4 regions of the Antarctobacter heliothermus genome follow, and region 2 is predicted to be linked to each of the others. Evidence: riboswitches for the same ligand, from Rfam matches in the RefSeq annotation. Region 2 holds a riboswitch; each other region holds the start of a gene.

The links. Region 2 has a riboswitch for cobalamin ahead of bluB (5,6-dimethylbenzimidazole synthase). Riboswitches for the same ligand answer to the same signal wherever they lie in the genome.
Region 1: it holds a riboswitch for cobalamin, as region 2 does, so the genes downstream of both, ANTHELSMS3_RS23795 (CbtB domain-containing protein) here and bluB (5,6-dimethylbenzimidazole synthase) in region 2, are expected to answer to the same signal.
Region 3: it holds a riboswitch for cobalamin, as region 2 does, so the genes downstream of both, ANTHELSMS3_RS12595 (DUF4198 domain-containing protein) here and bluB (5,6-dimethylbenzimidazole synthase) in region 2, are expected to answer to the same signal.
Region 4: it holds a riboswitch for cobalamin, as region 2 does, so the genes downstream of both, ANTHELSMS3_RS20245 (hypothetical protein) here and bluB (5,6-dimethylbenzimidazole synthase) in region 2, are expected to answer to the same signal.

What each region holds. Positions count from the first base shown of each region.
Region 1 covers NZ_CP022541.1:255,964-261,071, reverse strand. Annotated here, with positions in the region: gene ANTHELSMS3_RS23815 (class I SAM-dependent methyltransferase) at 1-114, shown strand, start outside; gene ANTHELSMS3_RS25715 (hypothetical protein) at 117-272, opposite strand; partial or broken gene ANTHELSMS3_RS26170 (thioredoxin family protein) at 734-898, shown strand; gene ANTHELSMS3_RS23800 (CbtA family protein) at 1,060-1,770, opposite strand; gene ANTHELSMS3_RS23795 (CbtB domain-containing protein) at 1,780-1,992, opposite strand; cobalamin riboswitch at 2,016-2,149, opposite strand; gene ANTHELSMS3_RS23790 (histidine phosphatase family protein) at 2,182-2,724, shown strand; gene ccmI (c-type cytochrome biogenesis protein CcmI) at 2,725-3,861, opposite strand; gene ANTHELSMS3_RS23780 (cytochrome c-type biogenesis protein) at 3,858-4,331, opposite strand; gene ANTHELSMS3_RS23775 (DsbE family thiol:disulfide interchange protein) at 4,328-4,882, opposite strand; gene ANTHELSMS3_RS23770 (heme lyase CcmF/NrfE family subunit) at 4,891-5,108, opposite strand, start outside.
Region 2 covers NZ_CP022540.1:3,699,302-3,704,409, reverse strand. Annotated here, with positions in the region: partial or broken gene ANTHELSMS3_RS17570 (arginase family protein) at 1-10, opposite strand, end outside; gene ANTHELSMS3_RS17565 (hypothetical protein) at 186-1,667, shown strand; cobalamin riboswitch at 1,763-1,940, shown strand; gene bluB (5,6-dimethylbenzimidazole synthase) at 1,982-2,683, shown strand; gene guaB (IMP dehydrogenase) at 2,767-4,215, shown strand; gene ANTHELSMS3_RS17550 (NAD-dependent epimerase/dehydratase family protein) at 4,464-5,108, opposite strand, start outside.
Region 3 covers NZ_CP022540.1:2,634,159-2,639,266, reverse strand. Annotated here, with positions in the region: gene ANTHELSMS3_RS12605 (aldo/keto reductase) at 210-1,214, opposite strand; gene ANTHELSMS3_RS12600 (D-lyxose/D-mannose family sugar isomerase) at 1,286-1,975, opposite strand; cobalamin riboswitch at 2,138-2,345, shown strand; gene ANTHELSMS3_RS12595 (DUF4198 domain-containing protein) at 2,538-3,290, shown strand; gene cbiM (cobalt transporter CbiM) at 3,294-3,911, shown strand; gene ANTHELSMS3_RS12585 (cobalt ABC transporter permease) at 3,908-4,474, shown strand; gene cbiQ (cobalt ECF transporter T component CbiQ) at 4,480-5,108, shown strand, end outside.
Region 4 covers NZ_CP022540.1:4,266,958-4,272,065, reverse strand. Annotated here, with positions in the region: gene ANTHELSMS3_RS20255 (MarR family winged helix-turn-helix transcriptional regulator) at 1-190, shown strand, start outside; gene ANTHELSMS3_RS20250 (NAD(P)/FAD-dependent oxidoreductase) at 222-1,436, opposite strand; cobalamin riboswitch at 1,589-1,791, shown strand; gene ANTHELSMS3_RS20245 (hypothetical protein) at 1,910-2,212, shown strand; gene ANTHELSMS3_RS20240 (mechanosensitive ion channel family protein) at 2,247-4,562, opposite strand; gene ANTHELSMS3_RS20235 (PIG-L family deacetylase) at 4,913-5,108, shown strand, end outside.

The DNA.
Region 1 (5,108 bases), on a different replicon from region 2:
GCGGCGCTTTTGGCCGAAGGATTCGTGCTGGTGGCGCATCGCCGCCACCTGCACGTCACCCCGAAAGGCACGCAGCAGGCCTTCCAATACAGCCTGTTGCGCCGGATCGGCTGACTTCATTCTCGCCCGATTTGCGCCAGTTTCGCCCGCACGTCAGCCTTGCGCGGATCACCCTCAGGCAGCAGCGCATCCGTGCGAAGATACGCCTCCCGTGCCTTGTCCATCTCATGCAGCACGCCATAGGCATTCGCCAGCCGCAGCAATCCGTCCACATCGTCCGGTTCATCCTAAAGCCGGATCGCGAGGCGATCCACCATGGACTGGATGAAAGCCGACCTGTCGCCTTCGCTCATCTCCTGTGCGGCGGCGATATCGGCGGCACTGGGGCCAGGGCGACCGGAGCACGCGACGCGATGGGCGCCCGGCCGAGCGTCTCCCCATACGCATTGGCCTGCGCGATATAGGTATCCATCCAGCGCTGATATCCCGGCGTCTCGTCCAGTCGCGCGGTCAGGCGGTCATGGGCTACAGAGATCTCCCAAGCCTGTGTGTCTGCATCGCAATGTAGGGTGACAGGGCTGCTGTTACTCAGCCGCCTGTCCCTGGGTCCGCGCCTGTCCGGCGCGGCGCTGCTGGCCGGGCTGGCGCTGGTGGCCGCCCCCTTGGTGTCCACGCGCCGAACAGCGGCGCTCTTACCTGGCAAAGCTTTGTCCGCGCCGAGATCGCGCGGCTTGTGTCGAACGGGCAGGTCGTCTTTGTCAATGTCACCTCGGACTGGTGCCTGACCTGCAAGGCCAACAAGGCGCTGGTGTTGGAACGAGACCCTATGCGCGCGGCATTGTCCGCCGACGGCATCACCCTGATGCAGGCCGACTGGACGTGCCCGCACGATGCGACTTCCTGCTATCTCGAAAGCTTTGACCGTTACGGCATCCCCTTCAACGCGGTTTATGGACCCGACGCGCCAGAGGGCATTGTCCTGTCGGAAATTCTGACCGAACAATCCTTGCTGAAGGCTCTCGATCAGTTTTCAACAACGTTACACCTATCCCCCGCCCGTCAAACGGATTGGCCGTACCGTCCGACCAGCCAACAAAAAACGATTGCCGTGCTGGCCCAAAGCGTCGCCTGCACCGCCAGCGTCGATGCACGAAATTGCCAGAGCACATCACCCGGAAAAGCCGGATCCACCTCGTGGAACGAGGGCAGCACGATTGCTGCCCCGGTCATGACTCCAGCATAGATTGCGGCCCCGATCAGCATCTTGCGGTGCCGGGAAGGGACGCCTTTCACCGCCGAGACGGCAAACCCGAGCGTTGCCAGCGACAGGGCCAGAAAGGCGAAATAAGCCAGCGTGCGTGCCCCGATCGTTTCGGAGTTGCCTACTGCGGGCGGATTCCCCGGAAACTTCAGCATGGGAACGACGATCACCGCGGCGAATCCCAACGCCGTGATCCAGCCCACCGTGGCTCGTGTCGATCCATGCAGGAACCGTCCCCGCGCCACAGCAAAGCTGATCGCCAGGATCCCGCCCAAGGCCGCACCGATAGCCGCAAGACCGACGAACAATCCCGGCCCAGCTTGCAAGCGGCGCGACATGCCAACCGCATCGGGATGATTCGGTGTATCAGCCGCGTGGGCGTGACTGTCGGCGACTTCTAGGGCGATGGCCGCGTCCAGCGCGGGTTCTCCAACGAGTCGCGCCACGCCGAACGTCACCACGGACGCCAGCAACCCGGCCAGCAGGCCGAACACAAGAAGACGTGTCATGCCTGTATCTTAGTGGCAGGGAAAGCCAAGAAGGTGGCGCGCATCATGCACGAATTCATGCACGTCTGTCCCGTGGAAAACGGACCATGCGCCCTGTTCTGCACCGACGAAATAGACCACCAAGACAGCCAACAGCGAAGCCAGGGCCGCCCAAGGGGCAATGTCCCGCAGCGGGATGGCGGGAAGATCGCTAGAAACGGCGGGACGGGTTGCGACAGTCATTTGGCACTCCTTTTGATGACGCGTCATGAGTATTCCCGGGGACCCGTGTCTGACTTACGCATGCGCGATCACAGTGGCGCGACCGTTCCGGATTCTCACCGGCTTCCGTGTTCCCCTACACTTAAGCACTAGGTCAAACTGCGCTCTCATGCCAACGGTTTCTCTCTTCACCTGTTCGAAAGTTCCACTATGCGCCTGATCCTTGTTGCCGCTCCCATGTCTGTACATCACCCCTTTCGCCTTGCCGCGGAATTGAGTGCTGCGCAGTTGCAGCGGGCGCGTACCCTTTCTGACCGGCTTCGTGGCAGCGTTTGCTGGACCGCGCCGGGAACCAGCGCGGTAGCCCTCGCGCTCGGGATGCAGCCGAACGACTGCCCGGCGCTCGGCGCGCAGGATTTCCGACGCTGGCCCGACATGACCCTGGACGAAATCGCAGCCAGCGATCCCGAATCGCTTTCGCTTTGGACCCGTGATCCTGAGATGCGTCCCGACGGGGGTACGTCACTGATCGACCTCTGCACAGCCGTGCGATCTTGGCTGGACCAGATGGCCTCCTGCCCTGCAAATCGCGTGGTGGCCTTGGCGACCCCGATCGTGCTGCGCGCGGTCCTTGTCAGCGCGCTGGACCTGCCGCCAATTGCCGGATTGCGGCTGGATATCCAGCCGCTCGTCCCGATCCACCTGGCACATGATGGTCTACGATGGACATGGCGACCCGGCACCCTGGACTGATCACGGCTTATCCAGGCCTGCGATGCTCGCCCGCACGTCAGCCTTGCGCGGATCACCCTCAGGCAACAGCGCATCCGCGCGAAGATAAGCCTCCCGCGCCTTGCCCATCTCATGCAGCACGCCAAAGGCATTCGCCAGCCGCAGCCATCCGCCCACGTCGTCCGGTTCGTCCTGAAGCCGGGTCGCAAGACGATCCACCATGGACCGGATGAAAGCCGCCCTGTCCCCGTCGCTCATCGCTTGCGCGGCGGCGACATCGGCGGCGCTGGGGCCGGGGGCGACAGGCGCACGCGCCGCGAGGGCCGCCCGCCCGAGTGTCTCCCCAAACGCATTGGCCTGCGCGATATAGGTGTCCATCCAAGGCTGGTATCCCGGCGTCTCGGCCAGTCGCGCGGTCAGGCGGTCATGGGCCGCCGCGGTATCCCCCGCCTGCGCGTCCGCAATCGCCAGGTAGAACGCCGCCGCCGGATTAAGCGGGTCGAGCGTCAGCGCCCTGTCCAACGCAGACACCGCGTCCGGCGTGACGGTCCCGTCATTGGCCCGGATCATCGCCTCAGCCAGCATCGACCATGTTGCCGACTCCGCGTCGTCGCGGGCAGAGGCCGTCCGGAAGGCCTCGACCGCCTCGTCGAACTGGCCCATGCGCGCATAGGTCTGCCCCAGCATCATCCAGCCCTCGGTCGGGCCGCCATCGGGTTCGGCCATCAGCTTGTCGCGCAATTGCCCTGCCAGCTCGGCAATCCGGCGCGCGTCGGCGCGATCGTCAGCTCGGTCGGCAAACGCCGCTGCTGGCACATCCGGCGCTCCGGCAACCGCGTAGTAGCCAAAAGCCATAACAGGGACAAAGACTGCCGCAAGGATCAGCGCTCCGCGCCCACCCGACGTCGCGACGGACTGTTGGTCTGTGCACCGCAGGACCTGCGCCATGCGGCGGCGGATTTCCCGCCTTGCAGCGTCGGCCTCGGGTGCAGAGACTAGACCGCGCGCCATGTCGCGGTCGACCTCTTCGAGCTGGTCGACAAGAACCGCCGGAACTGCGTCGGCACGCTGGATCAGTGACGCTCCTGCCCGCCGAATTGGAAGCAGCGCGATGGTCAACCCCCCAAGCGCCATGGCGGCGAAAATACCCCAGATCATTCCGATCCCTCCTGTCCATATCGATCCATGGCCGCTGCAATGCGCGCCTCGTCTTCCGGATCGAGCGGCGCGTCTGCGCGCCCGCGTCGGGCCCGGCCAATACTGAGCCCTCCGGCCAGCAGCGCCGCACCGATCAGGACAAGTGGTGCAAGCCACAGCACCACAGTCCGGCGTGTGAAAGGCGGTTTTAGCAACACGAAATCGCCAAACCGCGCGTGGATATAGTCGATTACCTCCGCGTTGCTGTCGCCCGCGGTCAGCCGTTCACGCACGAGCAGTCGCAAATCCCGCGCCACCCCGGCATTCGAACTGTCGATGTCCTGGTTCTGGCAGACCACGCAGCGCAGCTGCTTGGAGATCACTCGGGCGCGCGCCTCAAGCGCCGGATCGGCAAGGATTTCGTCCGGCTCTACAGCCAGTGCGAGTATGGGCAACAGCGCCAGAAGCGCCGCGATGACCACCGCCTTCATGACAGGTCGCCTTGTGCTTGCTGCAGGGCAAGCGTGAATTTCGCCACTGCGTCCTCGCCCACGATCGGCCCGACATAGCGATACAGCACCGTGCCGTCGCCGCCGACGATGAAGGTTTCCGGAACGCCGGAAATGCCCCATTCGATACCCGCCCGCCCATCAAGGTCAGAGCCGATGGCGCTGTAGGGGTTGCCCAACTCGGCCAGCCAGCGCACGGCGTCCTCGGGTTTGTCCTTGTAATTGATGCCCAGCAGGCGCACTCCGTCCCGTTCGACGAACCGCGACAAAACTGCGTGTTCGGCCTTGCACGGCACGCACCACGAGGCAAAGACATTGACCACGACGGGACCGGGATTGCCCGACAGGTCCGCCGTGGCAAGGCCCGGCACGTCGAGCCCCGGCACCGGGTCAAGCGTAAAGTCCGGCACCGGGTGCGTGATCAGAACCGACGGGATGTCGTTGGGATCACGTTCCGGGTCCAGCCCCCAAAGGAAAAAGGCCCCAAGTATGGCGGCTAACACCAGCGGCAGCCCGGCAATCAAGCGTTTCATGGTCTTTCCTACTCGACAGGCTGGGGATGCGGACGCCGCGCCCGGCGCGGCGCTCCCACGCGCAGGCGGCGGTCCGAAAGCGACAGTGCACCGCCCAGCACCAGCATGCCCGCACCGATCCACAGAAAATTTACCAACGGTTCATAAAGAATGCGCAAAGTCCACGCGCCGCCCTCGGCTGCCGCGTCCGAGGCCGGTTCGGTGATCGAGGCGTATAGATCGCCTG
Region 2 (5,108 bases):
CGTGGGGCAATGTGCGCACTTCATCGTAGGGCACAGCCTGCCGAGTGCCCCAGGCGCGGCAAGAGGGGCGGTATGTCAAGCACGTTTTTACCGTAAAAGTTGAATGATGATCTTTGTTTTCCTCCTTACGTTGGGTAACGTAACGTCACTTGGAGCGTGCGATGAGTTTGGGAAAGGAAACAGGGATGCGTTATTTTGGAGTAAAGGCAGGGCTATTGGCTTTCTTGCCGCTGGCAGCAGGGGCGCAGGATTTCGGGGTGGACATGCCCGCAGAACCGGCACCCGGGATCGTCTTTCCCACCGCTGAGGAAGAGATCAATTCCTGGATCTATGCACAGCCGCAGAACAGTGCGGCCATCCACGGCCATGCCTGGGGCATATGGGCGGGCCTGACCAATCCGGTCGACGGTGAGGGGGCTTTTGCCCGCGTGACCTATCAAACCTGGCTGACCAAGGCGAATGTCATTGCGGTCTTTACCGGCAAAGAGCCACAGAGCCATTTTCAGCTGGGCGAATCCTCGCAGATGTTCCGGCACGGTCTGGTGGACGGGTTTCTGGCCGATGCCGCCTCTGAAAAGAAGGACGGAACAGAGCCCAAGGCCAATGCTGCCGGGATCATCGTAAACGCTGACGTGCTGGAGAACGTGGCCTACAGCCCACCGTCTGCCTCTTATTTGCTGGAAACCGGGACGGGCAAGCCCGAGGTGCTGGACAGGTTGCTGGCCGATGGCGACAAGGTGCAGTTCCCCGACAATGCGGTGAACGTCAAACCGGTCTACAAGCTGATCACCGAGGAGCGGCTGACGGATTGGACCGATGCGGATGGACGGACGCGCAAGCTCTATGCCTTTACCGCGTGGCCCGGTGTTCCAGATTTGACCAACTGGACGCCTGACATGAAAGAGGGCGGCTATCCCGAAACGCTGTGGCAGCAATGCGTCTACGTCGACATGGACCTGAAAGGGCCAACCACCTCAACCGGCGTGGATGTGAATTGCAAAAGCCCCGGTGCCGGCAACATCTATTCCATCGACGATTTTATCGCCGTGGATCTCAAGGCGCAGAATGCCGCCTTTGTGAACAAGACCACCGGCGAGACCGAGGAAATCGGCGGCGATGGCCCGGCGATTGCGTTGCTGGTGGCGATGCATGTCACCTCACGCGAGACGACACAGTGGACATGGCAGACTTTCTGGTGGGAGGCGGATGCCGCGCACCCCAATACCCCCTCCAGCGCGGCGATTGCAGCGGCGCGTCCTTCGCCCCTTACGTCGCAGGCTGCGCATTACGCTATGGCCCCGGCCTATTCGATGCTGGTTCCGGCACAGCCGCTGGTGGGCGGCAAGAACGTCGGAGAATTGGTAACAGCGTTCAACCCCTATCTTGAGGCGGGCTTTGGCACGCCGATTATTTCGATCATGGAAACGGTCCAGACCCCGGATGGCAAGGGGGCGTGGACAACCACGACCACGGACATGGGAATCCAGACCAACTGCATGACCTGTCATGGCCTTGCGGCCTGGGGCGGGCGCGGATCCAACTATGCGGCCAATTTCTATGTGCCCCGGGATTACTGGGTTTTTGACACGGCCCTGGATGTGGATTTCGCGTGGTCGGTTGAGGCAATTGGAAATGCAATCAAGGCGATGGGGGCCAAAGACGACTGAGCACCTTAAGTTGTCCGAACAAAAGCAGGCGCGACATTGGGCGCCTGCTTTTGCCAATGAAGACGGATCGCGGGTTGTCGCGTTTGCCGTTTCACAGCAATCTGCCGCCGTCAGGTGCCCTGCTACGGGGAGAATCGGGAAGCTGGTTTAACTCCAGCGCGGGCCCGCCGCTGTAAGGGGGACGGAACGCACAAGTGCCACTGGGCTTTCCCGGGAAGGTGTGCGTTTCGACAGATCCCAAGCCAGAAGACCGGCCTGACGACATGGACCAACGCCTGGAAAGCGTCTGGTCGCAGTCACTTGCGAGGCCGCACATGTCCGATCCCCTGATCGCTCCCGAAAGGGCGCGCCAATTCACGCCAGCCGAACGCCGGGCGCTGTACGATGTCATCAATGCGCGCCGCGATGTGCGCAATGAGTTCCTGCCGGATCCGATCGCTCCTGACATGCTGCGCCGGGTGTTAGAGGCCGCCCATGCTGCGCCGTCGGTCGGGTTTATGCAGCCGTGGAATTTTATCCTCATCCGTAATGCCGCGCGGCGGCAGGCGGTACACGCGGCCTTTGCAGAGGCAAATGCCGAGGCGCAAGCCATGTTCGATGGTGAAAAGCGAAATAAATACGCGGGGTTGAAGCTCGAAGGTATTCTGAAATCACCACTGAACATAGCTGTAACCTGTGACCGTTCGCGCGGCGGAAAGGTGGTGTTGGGGCGCACCCATAACCGCGACATGGATCTGTATTCCACGGTCTGCGCGGTGCAGAACCTGTGGCTTGCGGCGCGGGCAGAAGGACTGGGCGTTGGCTGGGTCAGTATCTTTCGGCAAGAGGACTTGCGCGGTTTGCTGAGTTTGCCAGACACGGTCGAAGTGGTGGCCTATCTGTGCGTCGGGCACATCGACGAATGCTTTACCCAACCGGAATTGCAGGCACGGGGTTGGCGGCACAAGCTGTCCCTGGATGATCTGATTATGGACGACCACTGGCAATCAAATGCCCCTGTCGAACGAGATGTATGAGGCGTGGCACTGCGCGGGCTTTCCTTTCCCTGCCGCCCATGCGATAGGGACGCGCCAACCGATCCCTCCCAAGGAGTGCCCCCATGGAGATTCGCGAGGCTTTGACCTTCGATGACGTTCTGCTTGTTCCTGCGGCCTCAAGCGTGTTGCCGTCCACCGCTGACACGCGGACCAAGGTCACCAATTCCATCGCCCTTAATATCCCGCTGCTGAGTTCCGCAATGGACACAGTGACCGAAAGCCGTATGGCCATTACGATGGCGCAGGCAGGCGGCATGGGTGTGATCCACAAAAACCTCGGGATTGAGGAACAGGCGCGCGAAGTGCGCCGGGTCAAACGCTTTGAAAGCGGGATTGTTTACAACCCGGTCACGCTGCGGCCCAACCAGACTTTGGGCGACGCACGGTTGCTGACCGAACGGTACGGGTTCACTGGTTTTCCGGTGATTGACGAAAATCACCGTGTTCTGGGCATCGTCACCAACCGCGACATGCGCTTTGCCGAAAACGATGCGACGACGGTTCAGGCCATGATGACCCGCGAAAACCTGGCCATCCTGACGGAACCCGCTGACCGTCAGGAAGCGATCAATCTGATGAAGGCGCGGCGTATCGAAAAGCTGCTTGTGACCGATGCGACAGGCAAGTTGACCGGCCTGCTGACGCTAAAGGACACCGAACAAGCGGTGCTGAACCCGACCGCCTGTAAAGACGGGCTGGGGCGACTGCGCGTGGCGGCCGCATCCGGCGTGGGCGACAGCGGGTTTGAGCGGTCTGAGGCATTGATTGATGCACAGGTTGACATCATCGTGGTGGACACGGCGCACGGCCATTCGGCCGGGGTGCTGGAAGCCGTGGAGCGGGTCAAGCGGCTGTCGAACCATGTGCAGGTGATTGCGGGTAACGTCGCCACGGCCGAGGCGACCAAGGCGCTGATCGGTGCGGGGGCGGATGCGATCAAGGTAGGCATCGGCCCGGGGTCGATCTGCACCACGCGGATGGTGGCAGGCGTGGGTGTGCCACAGCTGACCGCAGTTATGGATTGCGCGCGCGCGGCAGGGGACGTGCCGGTGATTGCCGATGGCGGCATCAAGTTTTCCGGCGATTTCGCCAAGGCCATCGCAGCCGGGGCCAGCTGTGCCATGGTGGGCAGCATGATCGCAGGCACCGATGAAAGCCCGGGCGAAGTGATCCTGTATCAAGGGCGGTCGTTCAAGGCGTACCGCGGCATGGGGTCCATGGGCGCCATGGCGCGCGGCTCTGCCGACCGGTATTTCCAGAAGGATGCGGCCAGTGACAAGCTAGTTCCCGAAGGGATCGAGGGCCAGGTGCCGTACAAAGGCCCGGCAGGCACGGTGATCCACCAACTCGTGGGCGGTTTGCGCGCGGCCATGGGGTACACTGGCTGCGCCACGGTTGAAGAGATGCGCCGAAATTGCAGCTTTGTACGGATCACCGGCGCGGGCCTGAAGGAAAGCCATGTGCACGATGTGCAGATCACCCGCGAGTCGCCGAACTATCGGATCGGGTGATCATGCGTTCCTGATGCGCGGGTTGGGGACGGGACTCGGGCCCCTTTGGGGGCCCATCGCCCGCCCGCCAACCCGTTTTCTGATTCTGTTTCTCACCATTGGGTGACGCCCACGGCGTGTTCTTTGCTTTCGGACCCACCTAAGAACAGGTCCTTGGTGAGCGGTCGATGACAGAATGGTGCGCCGGAATCACCTCAACGGTCGCGCGCAAGATGCTGAAATCAGGGCGTTTCCGGCGGCCTTCTGTGCTATTTCTCGTGGATGCCATCGGCGGTAAAGGATCCGCCCTGATAGACGACGTCGGGCGCGTCGCCCGGGAATTTTGCCTCTGAGGCATCCAATTTGGCGCGGAAGGTTTCCGAGTTGTCCTGCGGACGCCAGCCCAACCACGCGACCTTGGTGTTGTCCCACCAGACGGTATCGTTGTCCGAGACGCCATAGATTACCGGACATCCCAAGCGCGGCACGTCAAAGACCCGTTCGATCAGTGAGACGAAATCGCCGTAGGACATCCAGGAGGACAGCATTCGGTGGGTTTTCGGTTCGTCAAAGGACGACCCGATCCGCACCACGGCCGTTTCCTGTCCGAACTTGTTCCAATAGGCGGATGCCATCATCTCTCCGAAGACCTTTGAGACACCGTAGAGCCCATCAGGTTGCGGGTAGACCGTGTTGTCGATGACTTGATCCTGACGGTAAAAGCCGACTGCGTGGTTCGATGAGGCAAAGACGATGCGCGGGTGGCCGTGTTTGCGGGCGGCCTCGTAGAGGTTGTAGACCCCTTCGATATTGGAGTCGCGGATCACTTCCCAAGTGCCTTCGATTGATTTTCCGCCGAAATGCACGATGCCGTCGCAGCCTTCGACCAGCGCGTCGACGGCGGCCTTATCGGC
Region 3 (5,108 bases), 1.1 Mb from region 2:
CCCACGTTCAATCGCGCACGATCCTTCTCAAACTAACTCAATACCTTATGCGCACAATGCGCGCGAATTCTCTACCCAGACCATCTTTAGTTCCGGATTGAACATCCGCGTACAAAAGTTCGTTTCTCTTACTCGCCTCCAACTTACCCTCCCAGACGCCCTGCCCCTGCCCGCGTCAGATCGTCGTTTGATCCGCCAGACGCGGCGGATCAGCAATAATCTTCAGGGCCGATGGATTGATCCGCAGAATAGCGTGCGCCGTGAATCCAGCCCACCGGCAGGCGCGCCTCTATCTCTGCCTTCAGGTCGTCGCCCAGCATCATGCTGGCCCCGCGCACCAGATCGTGCAGGTGGCCGGGGCTGCGGGTGCCGGGGATGGCGTGTACGATGCGTCCCTGTGACAACACCCATGCGATGGCCAGCGTCGCCGTGGGATAGCCCGCCTCGGCGGCCAGTTCGCGCAGCGGTTTGCTGGCCTCGATGTTGCGGTCCAGCGCGTCACCGGCGAACCGTGGATTGGCCTTGAGAAACGGTGCCGCCTCGACCCGCGCAGACGTGGGAGGTGTGTCCGTCAGCAAGCCACGCCCGACCGGCGAAAACGCGACCAAAGCGGTACCCAACTCGGCGCAGGCCTGCAACAAACCCAGCTCTGGCAGCCGCGTCTGCAACGAATATTCCGACTGCACGGCGGCCACCGGATGCACGGCAGCGGCCCGGCGCAGGCTGGTGGGCGCAATCTCGGAAAATCCGAATGCGCCGATCTTGCCCTTCTGAACCAGCCGCGCCAGCGTCTGCGTCACCTCTTCGATTTCCAACCGGGGATCGCGGCGATGGACATAGAACAGATCGACCCGCTCCAGCCCCAGCCGTTTCAGGCTGCGGTCCAGTTCCGACTCCAGATGGGCGGCAGAGTTGTCGAAACTGCGCGCCCCGGTGTCCGGGTCGCGGGTGATAGAGGCTTTGGTGGCGATGCGGAACGGGATCTTGCCCTTGTCCTGATAGCGCTTCAGGAACCGGCCTATGATCTCTTCGGACTTGCCCATGCCATAGACATTGGCGGTGTCGATGTGATCGACCCCCGCATCCAGCGCCGCGTCCAGAACCGCGTGGCTGCTTGCCTCACTGGCCGCACCGTAAAACCCGGCAAAGGACATCGCCCCAATGCCCAGCGCCGATACCTCTGGCCCGCCTTTTCCCAGCGCCCTGCGCAACATCGCCTGTCCCCCGTTTTTTTTGTGGCCGGCTGACAGTGGCGTCGGGGCGGCGGATTGGCAAGACCCCGCTGTCAGGCCGCCAACCACTTGGCATAGTCGCTGACCAACAGATGCAGCGGCGGCTCATCCTCTTCGATTTCGGAAAACCGGCCGATTGGCTCACGAAAGATATTGTCGGTCTCATCGTCGTTTACGGTGCTGACCTCTCCGATCAGCACATCGCCGCCCTCGCCCCAAAAGGCGTGCCAGTCGCCGGGGCGCAACGTCACGCTTTCCCCCGGTGCCAGTTGCAGCTTTTCGCCCGGAGCGTAGTCATGCACGATACCGTCACACATCACCTGCCCGCCACGATCCTCGGCAAAGCACCCTTGATCGTCCGATCCGTACAGTTCCACCACCAGAGTCGCCCCGCCCCGGTTGATGATATCCTCTGCCTTGATCACATGGGTGTGCATCGGTGACAGCTGATCCTGCCGGGAAATCAGCAGCTTTTCGGCGTAGCACATGCCGCGCCCGCCGGTCAGATCCGACAACAGCCCGTTGCGCAGGGTGAACAGAAACAGCCCCATCTCATCGAACCGCCCTTCGCCATAGTCGGTGATGTCCCAACCACAGCGCGAATCGATGACATGACGCGCCGCCCCGGCCTGTGCCACAAACGCCTCTGGCGACCACTGCGCAAAGGGCGGCAACGCAAAACCATGCCGTCGGATCAGGGCGTCCGCCTCTGTCATGATGGCATTGATGCGTGAGCGTTTCATGGCCTCTCCCCCGTCCAGAATGGCAGTCCTGTGTCCAGCTATCGACCGCATCCCGTCCCTCGTCAACCGGCGCGTCAACCGACCCGTCAACTGGCCGTCTCCATGCCGCACCCAAGCCCTGCCGTGTCGCTTTGTCCATTGCCCCGACGCAGACCATCTGTCAGACACGACCCCGTGACCGGTCCCGAAGACGCGTTCTTCGGGGGAAAGAGGGAATGCCGTGCCGCGCGCGTCTTGCGCGCCTAACCGGCAGCTGCCCCCGCAACTGTAAGCGGAGAGTCCGGGCCAAGACGCCACTGGAGAAATCCGGGAAGGCAGGCCCAGACACTGACCCGCCAGCCAGGAGACCTGCCGGACACCCGTCGCCCGCAAAAGGGCTGCGGTTTCCACCGGACGACGGGGTAAGCGTCTGGCCTTCGTCGCCCGGACTCCGTCCCGGTCCCGACATTGGCCGTCTCTTCCTGCCGTCCGTCACGCTCTGCGCCGGGGATGGCGCACAAGGACAAGGACGGCAATTGTGACTCTACTTCCCACTTTGAAACCCGCATTGGCATTGGCCTGTATGACGGTGCCAGCGGCGGCACCCGCGCATTTCCTGCTGGAATACACCGTCGACACGATGATCGAACGTCCCGGCGATGTGCCGGTGAAACTGGTGTTCTGGCATCCGTTCGAAAACGGTCATGTCATGGACCTTGCCCGCCCGCGCGAGTTTTTCATGCTTCACCGCGGGGAACGGACAGACCTGCTCGACACGCTGGAGCCCGTCACCTTTACCGGGCCAACCAACGGCGGTGCGGCCTACAAGGGCAGCGTGCCGGTCAAACGCGCCGGTGACTATGTGCTGGTGACAGTGCCAGAGCCGTATTTCGAGGAAACCGAAGATATCTACATCCAGCAGATCACCAAGTCGTTCCTCAATCGCGGGACGATGCCGACCGACTGGATGACTCCGGTGGGTCTGCCGGTCGAGATTGTGCCGCTGAACAAACCCTACAACATCCTCACCGGGTCGACCTTTACCGGGCAGGTTCTGGCCGATGGCAAACCCGTCGCCGGTGCCGAGATCGAGATCGAGTATATGGCCGCAGAGCCGGACATGGACAGCAGCAGCGCCTCGGCCCCCGTCACCACCCCGCCCCCCGGCGGCGCAGTTGTGGCGATCTCGGATTTGAACGGCTATTTCACCTTTGGCGTGCCGCGTGCCGGTTACTGGGGCTTTGCCGCCCTCGGGGCCGGGCCAGAGACCGAGCATGAGGGCAAAGAGCTGAGCCAGGACGCGGTGATCTGGATTCGCGCCTGGGATCTGGACTGAGCCATGCACATCGTTGACGGAGCCCTGTCCAACCCCGTCGCCATCGGCGGTGCCGTGGCCGCAGCGGGTGGTATCGCTCTTGGGCTGCGCAATCTGCCGCTGGAACGGATTCCGGCGGCGGGGGTGCTGTCGGCGGCGTTCTTTGTGGCCTCGCTGATCCATGTGCCCATTGGCCCGTCTTCGGTGCATCTTATCCTCAATGGTCTGGCCGGGTTGATCCTCGGCTGGGCCGCCTTTCCCACGCTCTTTGTCGGGCTGCTGCTTCAAGCGGTGTTCTTTGGCTTTGGCGGGGTGACGGTGCTGGGCATCAACACCGTGAACATCGCGCTGCCCGCCGTGCTGGTCGGTCTGGCCATCCGGCCGCTAATCCCGCGCAGCGGTCCGGTGATGGCTGCGCTGCTGGGTGGCTTTGCCGGCGCGCTGGCCATTGCGCTGACCACCTTGGGGGTGGCGTTGTCGCTGATGATGACGGGACAGGAATTCCTCGCCGCCGCCCACCTGATCTTTGTCGCGCATCTGCCCGTCATCGTGATCGAGGGGCTGCTGACCGGCTTTGCGGTGCTGCTGGCGCGCAAGGTCAAACCTGATCTGTTCACCGCACTCAAGGGGGCCGCGCCATGACACGCCTCATGCTGATCCTGACCCTCTGCGCCCTGCCGCTGCCCGCCTTGGCGCATAAGGTCATCGCCTCGGTCTTTCCCTCCGGCACCGCCATCGAGGGCGAGATCGGCTTTTCCAACGGGGCTATGGCCCCCAACCTGCCGGTGCAGATCTACGGCCCCGACGGCGCGCTGCTGGGCGAGACCGTCACCGACGCCGAAGGCTTCTTTCTCTACACCCCCACCACCGCCGTCACCCATACCTTCCGCGCCGACCTTGGCGCGGGCCATGTCGCCGACACCACCATGCCCGCCGATGAGGTCGCCGCGATCCTTGGCGTCCAACCCGTCGACACCCCGCCACCCGCGACACCGCAAACCGCCGCCCCCCTCGCGGGCCTCAGCGCCGCCGACCGGGCCGAAATCGCCCGCATCGTCCGCGATGAAATGCGCCCCCTGCGCCGCGAAATCGCCGCCTACCGTGAGAAAAACGACCTGCAAACCATCCTCGGCGGACTGGGCTATATCCTTGGCCTGTTCGGCCTTGCCTTCTACATCGCCGCCCGGCGCAAGCTGAACGGCTGAGGCGCATGGCACACGTCCTCTCAAACGGTGACAGCACCCTGACCGACACCGGGGCAGAGCGCAGCGCCAGCCGCCTCGGCGCGCTGGACCCGCGCGTGCGCATCGTGGCGGCGCTGGTCTTTGCCATCACCGTGGTGGCACTCGACACCCTGCCCGCCCTGACCGCCGCCCTCGCCACCGCCCTCACCCTGCTGGCCCTGTCGCGCCTGCCCGCCGGGCCCACGCTGAAACGGGTCGCCATGGTGGACGGCTTCATCCTGTTCATGCTGGCGCTCTTGCCCTTCACCGTGCCGGGCGACGTCATCTTTACCCTCTGGGGCTATCCCGCCACATGGCAGGGCGTCGCCCGCGCCATAGAGATCGGCCTGACCGCCAATGCCGTGGTTCTGGCGCTGATGACCCTTGTCGGCACGCTGGAACCGGTGACGCTGGGCCACGCCCTCTATCGCCTGAAAACCCCCGAAACCCTCGTTCACCTGCTGATGTTCACCATCCGCTATATCGAGGTGCTGCGCGCCGAATACCTGCGCCTGCGCGCCGCCATGAAGGTGCGCGGCTTTCGCCCCGGCACAAACTGGCACAGCTACCGCAGCTTTGGCTATCTCGTTGGCATGATGATGGTCCGCGCCATCGA
Region 4 (5,108 bases), 570 kb from region 2:
GCGCGCGATGGAACTGCGTCTGACCGCTTTGGGACAGGCCCGGATCACGGCGTTGATGCCGACCTTTGTTGATCACGAGTCGCGCGATGCCGGGTGCCTGGACGGGGCCGAGGCCGCAGAACTGAAACGGCTCTTGCGTAAGTTGCTGGCTCTGCCGCTGGATAGCAAAGGCGGCACGCCGGACGAGTGACCGACGTGAACGCGTGCGATCGTCAAAGCGCTCAGATCACTGCCGTTTCTACTGCGCGGCGTGCGCTCAGGATGCGGTCGAACAGCATCGGTGTCAGGTCAAGGCTGCGGAACTCGCCATAGGCGATCAGTTCTGCAATGGCCCGTCCCATTGCCGGGGCCTGCTGAAGTCCGTGACCGGAAAAGCCGTTCTGAAACAGCAGGTTTTCCACCTCCGGGTGCGGTCCGACAATGGCATTTTGATCCAGCGTGTTATAGGCATAGTGCCCCACCCATTCGGTCACCACACGGATCGACTCGAACTGGGGGATGCGGTTGGCGATGATCGGCCAGACGTGGTCCTGCCAGCGGTCGTGATCCATGCGGAAATCATCCGGTTCCACCGCCAGATCCTCTGCCGGGGCGGCGCCCGCCATATAGGTTGACGGGCCGTCCTGCCGGGTGTGGACCCCAGACGGGTCGATGGTCAGCGGCAGTTCCCGAACCAGTGGTTTTTCCGCCGTATAAACCCAGTTGAAGCGGCGGCGCGGCTCGACCGGCAGATTGATACCCGCCATCGCAGCTGTGCGCGCAGCGCGCGGGCCAGAGGCGTTGACCACATGGCCACAGGCGATTTGCTGCCCTGAGGCCAGCGTGACAGAGCGGGCGCGGTTGCCATCCTTGGTCATGCCCGCGACCTCATTGCCGATGTATTCCACACCCCGGCTGCGTGCGGATCGTCGCAACCAGTCGAACAGGGTGCCGCCGTCCCAATACCCTTCGTCACGGGTGTTGATCGACCCCAGCAGGATGTCGTCCAGTTGGTAAAACGGATAGCGCGCCGCGATCTCATCACGGGTCAACAACTCGGTCCCGGCTCCGGCGGCGCGTTGTATCTGCGCGTTGCCCCGCAGTTGATCGGCAAAGCCCTCGTTGTCGGCAAGATAGAGATAGCCAAAGTTCTGAACCGACAGGCGCGGCGCGCGGGCATCGCCGATCCGGTCGGGCAAATCTTTGATGAATTCGGCGGTGAATTGCGAGATTCGCACATTCAGCGGATCGGAAAACTGTTGCCGGATGCAGGAATAGGTATGCGCGGTTGAGCACATGGCATAGCTGGGGTCGCGTTCGACCACCAAAACGCTGCCGTCGAAATCCGGGTTTTCAGTCAGGAACCACGCGGTCGCCGATCCCATGATCGCCCCGCCGATGATGATGACATCGTAGGAACTGCGGGAAGGCGCAGAGGGAAACCCAGATATGGCCATACGGCATTCTCCGCATTTGGTGCGTACCCCAGACAGGGCGCAACGTGTCGGTTGACCGGCCCCGCGCATGGGGTGGGACGATTCCTCCTTAACCGGCGACGTGACTCTTGACCATATCGGCGCGGCGCAGGCTTGACCGGCCCGTTCGGCTGCGCCACTCTGGCGACGATGGTGACCGCGTTCTGCGCGGTCGAATAGGGAATACGGTGCGGGGCAGGGCCCCAATGCCGTGACTGCCCCCGCAACTGTAAGCGGCGAGCCATCCCGTAAACGCCACTGGACCCTCGGTCCGGGAAGGTTCGGGACTGTGCCTTGACCCGCAAGTCAGGAGACCTGCCATCGTCGGGCCCATCCGGGTCCGTTTTTCACTCAACCCGGGCGGGGTGCTCCGGAGATGCGAGGCCCCATGGCGTTTCACCGCCCGCTGACATCGCTGATCCAAACCGCTTCCCGCCCTTGGCGCGGAGGGCGCGATGTCGATCGAACTAATCCTGACACAATTGCAATGCCGGGTAGAGACCCCGGAAAGGGCGTTTGAATTGGCCTGCATGGGATACATGCAATGGCTGGGCGGCCTGCCCGGATGTGCCAGCTATGAGGCAGAGGCAGTGCGCGCTTGGTTACGGGCGCAGCCCTTTGTTCGAACCGATCCGGCGGTGGCGGTCTTTTGCGGGCTGCTGGACACATCGCTGCGCCATCCGGGGCGCGCGCTGGATCTGACATTGCCGCGCCCACAGCGGCGCGGAGGGGCGCGCAATCGGCGTCTGTTGCTATGAGAAAGGGGAGGGGACACCGCTGCGCGTGTGCCCATCACGCGTGGGCATCTTGCTCCGACGTGGGTGGCAGCGCCGCCAGATGCACCATTCGCGTGGGAAAGGCAAAGTCGACATTCATCTCCTTGGCCAGCGACAGGATGTCGAGGATCAGCGCCTGTTGCGCGGCCACCTGCGCGTCATAAGTGAAAACCTTGAAGTGGCCCCAAAGTTCGATGTCGACGCTTTGCGGTCCTAGTGACTTTATCCCGATGGTGACATCGTCGGTGTCCGCATCGGGCTGGTTGCAATATACCTCCTTCAACCGCGCGACAAAGCCTTCCAGCCGGTCGCGCGGGGTATCAAAGGTCAGCCCGATTATCATTTGAACCTTGCGCCGCTGTCGGTTGTCCCAGTTGACGATCACCTGATCCGACAGCTGCGCGTTGGGCATGATCATCAGCGTGTTGTCCATCGTCCGCAGCCGGGTCGAGCGCAGGCCAACCGTCTCTATCACCGCGAAGACGCCTGCCGCCTCGATCATGTCGCCCTTGCGGAAGGGGCGGTCCGACAACAGGATCGCGCCGCCCAAGATGTTCGACACGGTCTCACGCGCCGCAAAGGCCACTGCGACGCCACCGATGCCCAAACCCGTCAAAACGCCCTCATAGGGCAGCCCCACCACATCCGCGCAGGCAATGATCGCCCCCACGATGATCAGCAGTTTCAGCAGACCCTGCGCGAGCGACAGGACAATCTCGTCGGTATAGGCGCGGGTCAGCGTGGCGCGCGCCATCAGCGCGTCATGGATCAGCGACACGGCTCGATAGGCCAGTGCCGCTATGGCGAGGATCAGCAGGATCGCCGACAGCGCCGACACAGGGCCAAAGGCCCGCAATGTCAGTCCCAACCGTTCACTGGCGTCCAGAAACAGCAGCGCAACCACCAACATCCCCGCCGGTCCGGCCATCCGGGCAACAGAAGACGCGATGGTCCCCCGGTCGGTTCCCAGCGTCCGCGCCGCGTGCCAAGCCAACGACAGTGTGCCGGCCATCGCCAGCAGATAACCCGCCAGCCCGACCCATTGCCAGATTTCCAGCCCGAACATGCGGCGCTGCAATCCGTCGACTCGCGCTAGAACTGCCTGCCGGGTGGCGAAATACCGTGACAGCGGCTGCGATGCCGTCTGTCCGGGGGCCAGTGGCATCCGCTCCAGTGCCTTGTCCAGCGCGGGCAGGGACTCCAACGTGTTGCGCGAAAACCGCCAGAGCCTCGAGACCGGACCGCCGTCCACGTCCTTGATGCGCGTAGGGGCGATGGTGAGGCTGCCCAACGGGTGCTTGTAGTACACATAGGGTTGCGGGCGGGCCGGATCGTCGGGGATCTCTTGCCAGTAGACAATGCCAATCCGGTCGATTGTCCGACGGAGATAATCGGCCATCAGCGCACCCTCGGCCCGGCGCAGCTGGTGGGGCACATGATCAAGGTCCAGTGCGCGCAAGGCCCGCGCGCCGCCCGCGCCGTCCCAGTCCCTTGCCCCAAGGAGAAAGTCCATCATCACCATGCGCGGCGATCCGGCGCGGGCCTTGTCCAGCGCATCCAGTGTGTCGTGCCCACGGGCCTGAACCAACCGCGACAGGTCGGCCTGCAAGGCAGGCCCGGGTGGCACCAACAGATGCCAAAGCTGCGTCTCGTCCAGCCGAAACACCAACTGGTACGTTGCGCTTGTGCCCGCCGGTCCGATCTCAAACAGCAGTTCGGTGCCCGGCTCTGCCGCTGGGGGCGGCTCCGGCGCGTCCAACAGCCGAAAGGTCGAGATGTCAAGAATATGCCAGAGCGCGCGTTGCCGTCGATCCCGGTCCGACGACCCGCTTTCGGGGCCGTCATAGGTCAGCAGCGGGTCGATCCAGCGCATCTGCCCCTCACGCTCACGATACTGCGCGTCGTTCCCGGCCGCGAGGATGCTGCTCAGGGTGGCGCGCGGGGTTGCCCCGCTCCACCAGTCGGGGCGGTGTTGCTCGGCCAGTTCGGTGCGATGGCCGTTCCACCAGTCGCCAGTGCCAAAGCGCCCGGCAAAGCTCTGCCCGTCGTGCGCCAGCACAAAGGTGAACGTCCCGCGTTCCGCCATCTCCTGCCAAGTTCCGCGCAACACGCCGTCCGGCGAGATGGTGCCGGTCAATCGGCCGTCCCCCGGTTGATAGGTGCCGGACACCGTGTCTCCGCGCCGTTCCAGAAGGACAACAGCCTCACCGGCGGACCAATAGGTCTGCCAATCGCCAGCCCATCCGTCTTGCGCCGCGCCGCTGCGGGGCAGGGCGGTACACAGGAGGAACAGCAGCAACAACAGCGAAATCGGGCGCAGGTTCAACGACATGGGAATGTCCATTTAGGGGTGTCGCCAGCTTAGGAACATTGCGGGCCGCATCAAGCGCGCGGCGTGCGGAATTTGCCCGGTTTTTCCCTGATTCGTGTGCTTTTGCACGCCGGGACGGGCTACAATCACGCGAATTGCCCGCCGACGGTGGGCGGCGCCATTCAGGGCAACGGATTGAAATCAAGACGTTTCAGACGAATTTTAAACCCGTTGACACAGTGTTTCCCGGTTTGCGCCGGAATCCCTGCCCGCGGTAGGCGTATGGCGCTAGATTGTTCCTATCTCGGTTAAAGCTGTTTTGTGACAAAAGCGCGGTGTTTTCTGCGCCAAGCCAATAGGAAAATAGAGCGATGACGCTGTCAGCGCCGAACGGGACATTCACCGGACCTCTGCGGATCGATATTGCTGTGCAATACGACAGCCTTGGCGCAGGGCCGTCGCAACCTCTGGTCGCGCTGGGCACCGAAGCGGGGGACGCGCGCCTGACCCTTGGCCAACTCAGTTCCGGCGACGATCTGTACTTTGAACTGTCTCAGGGCGGGTCGG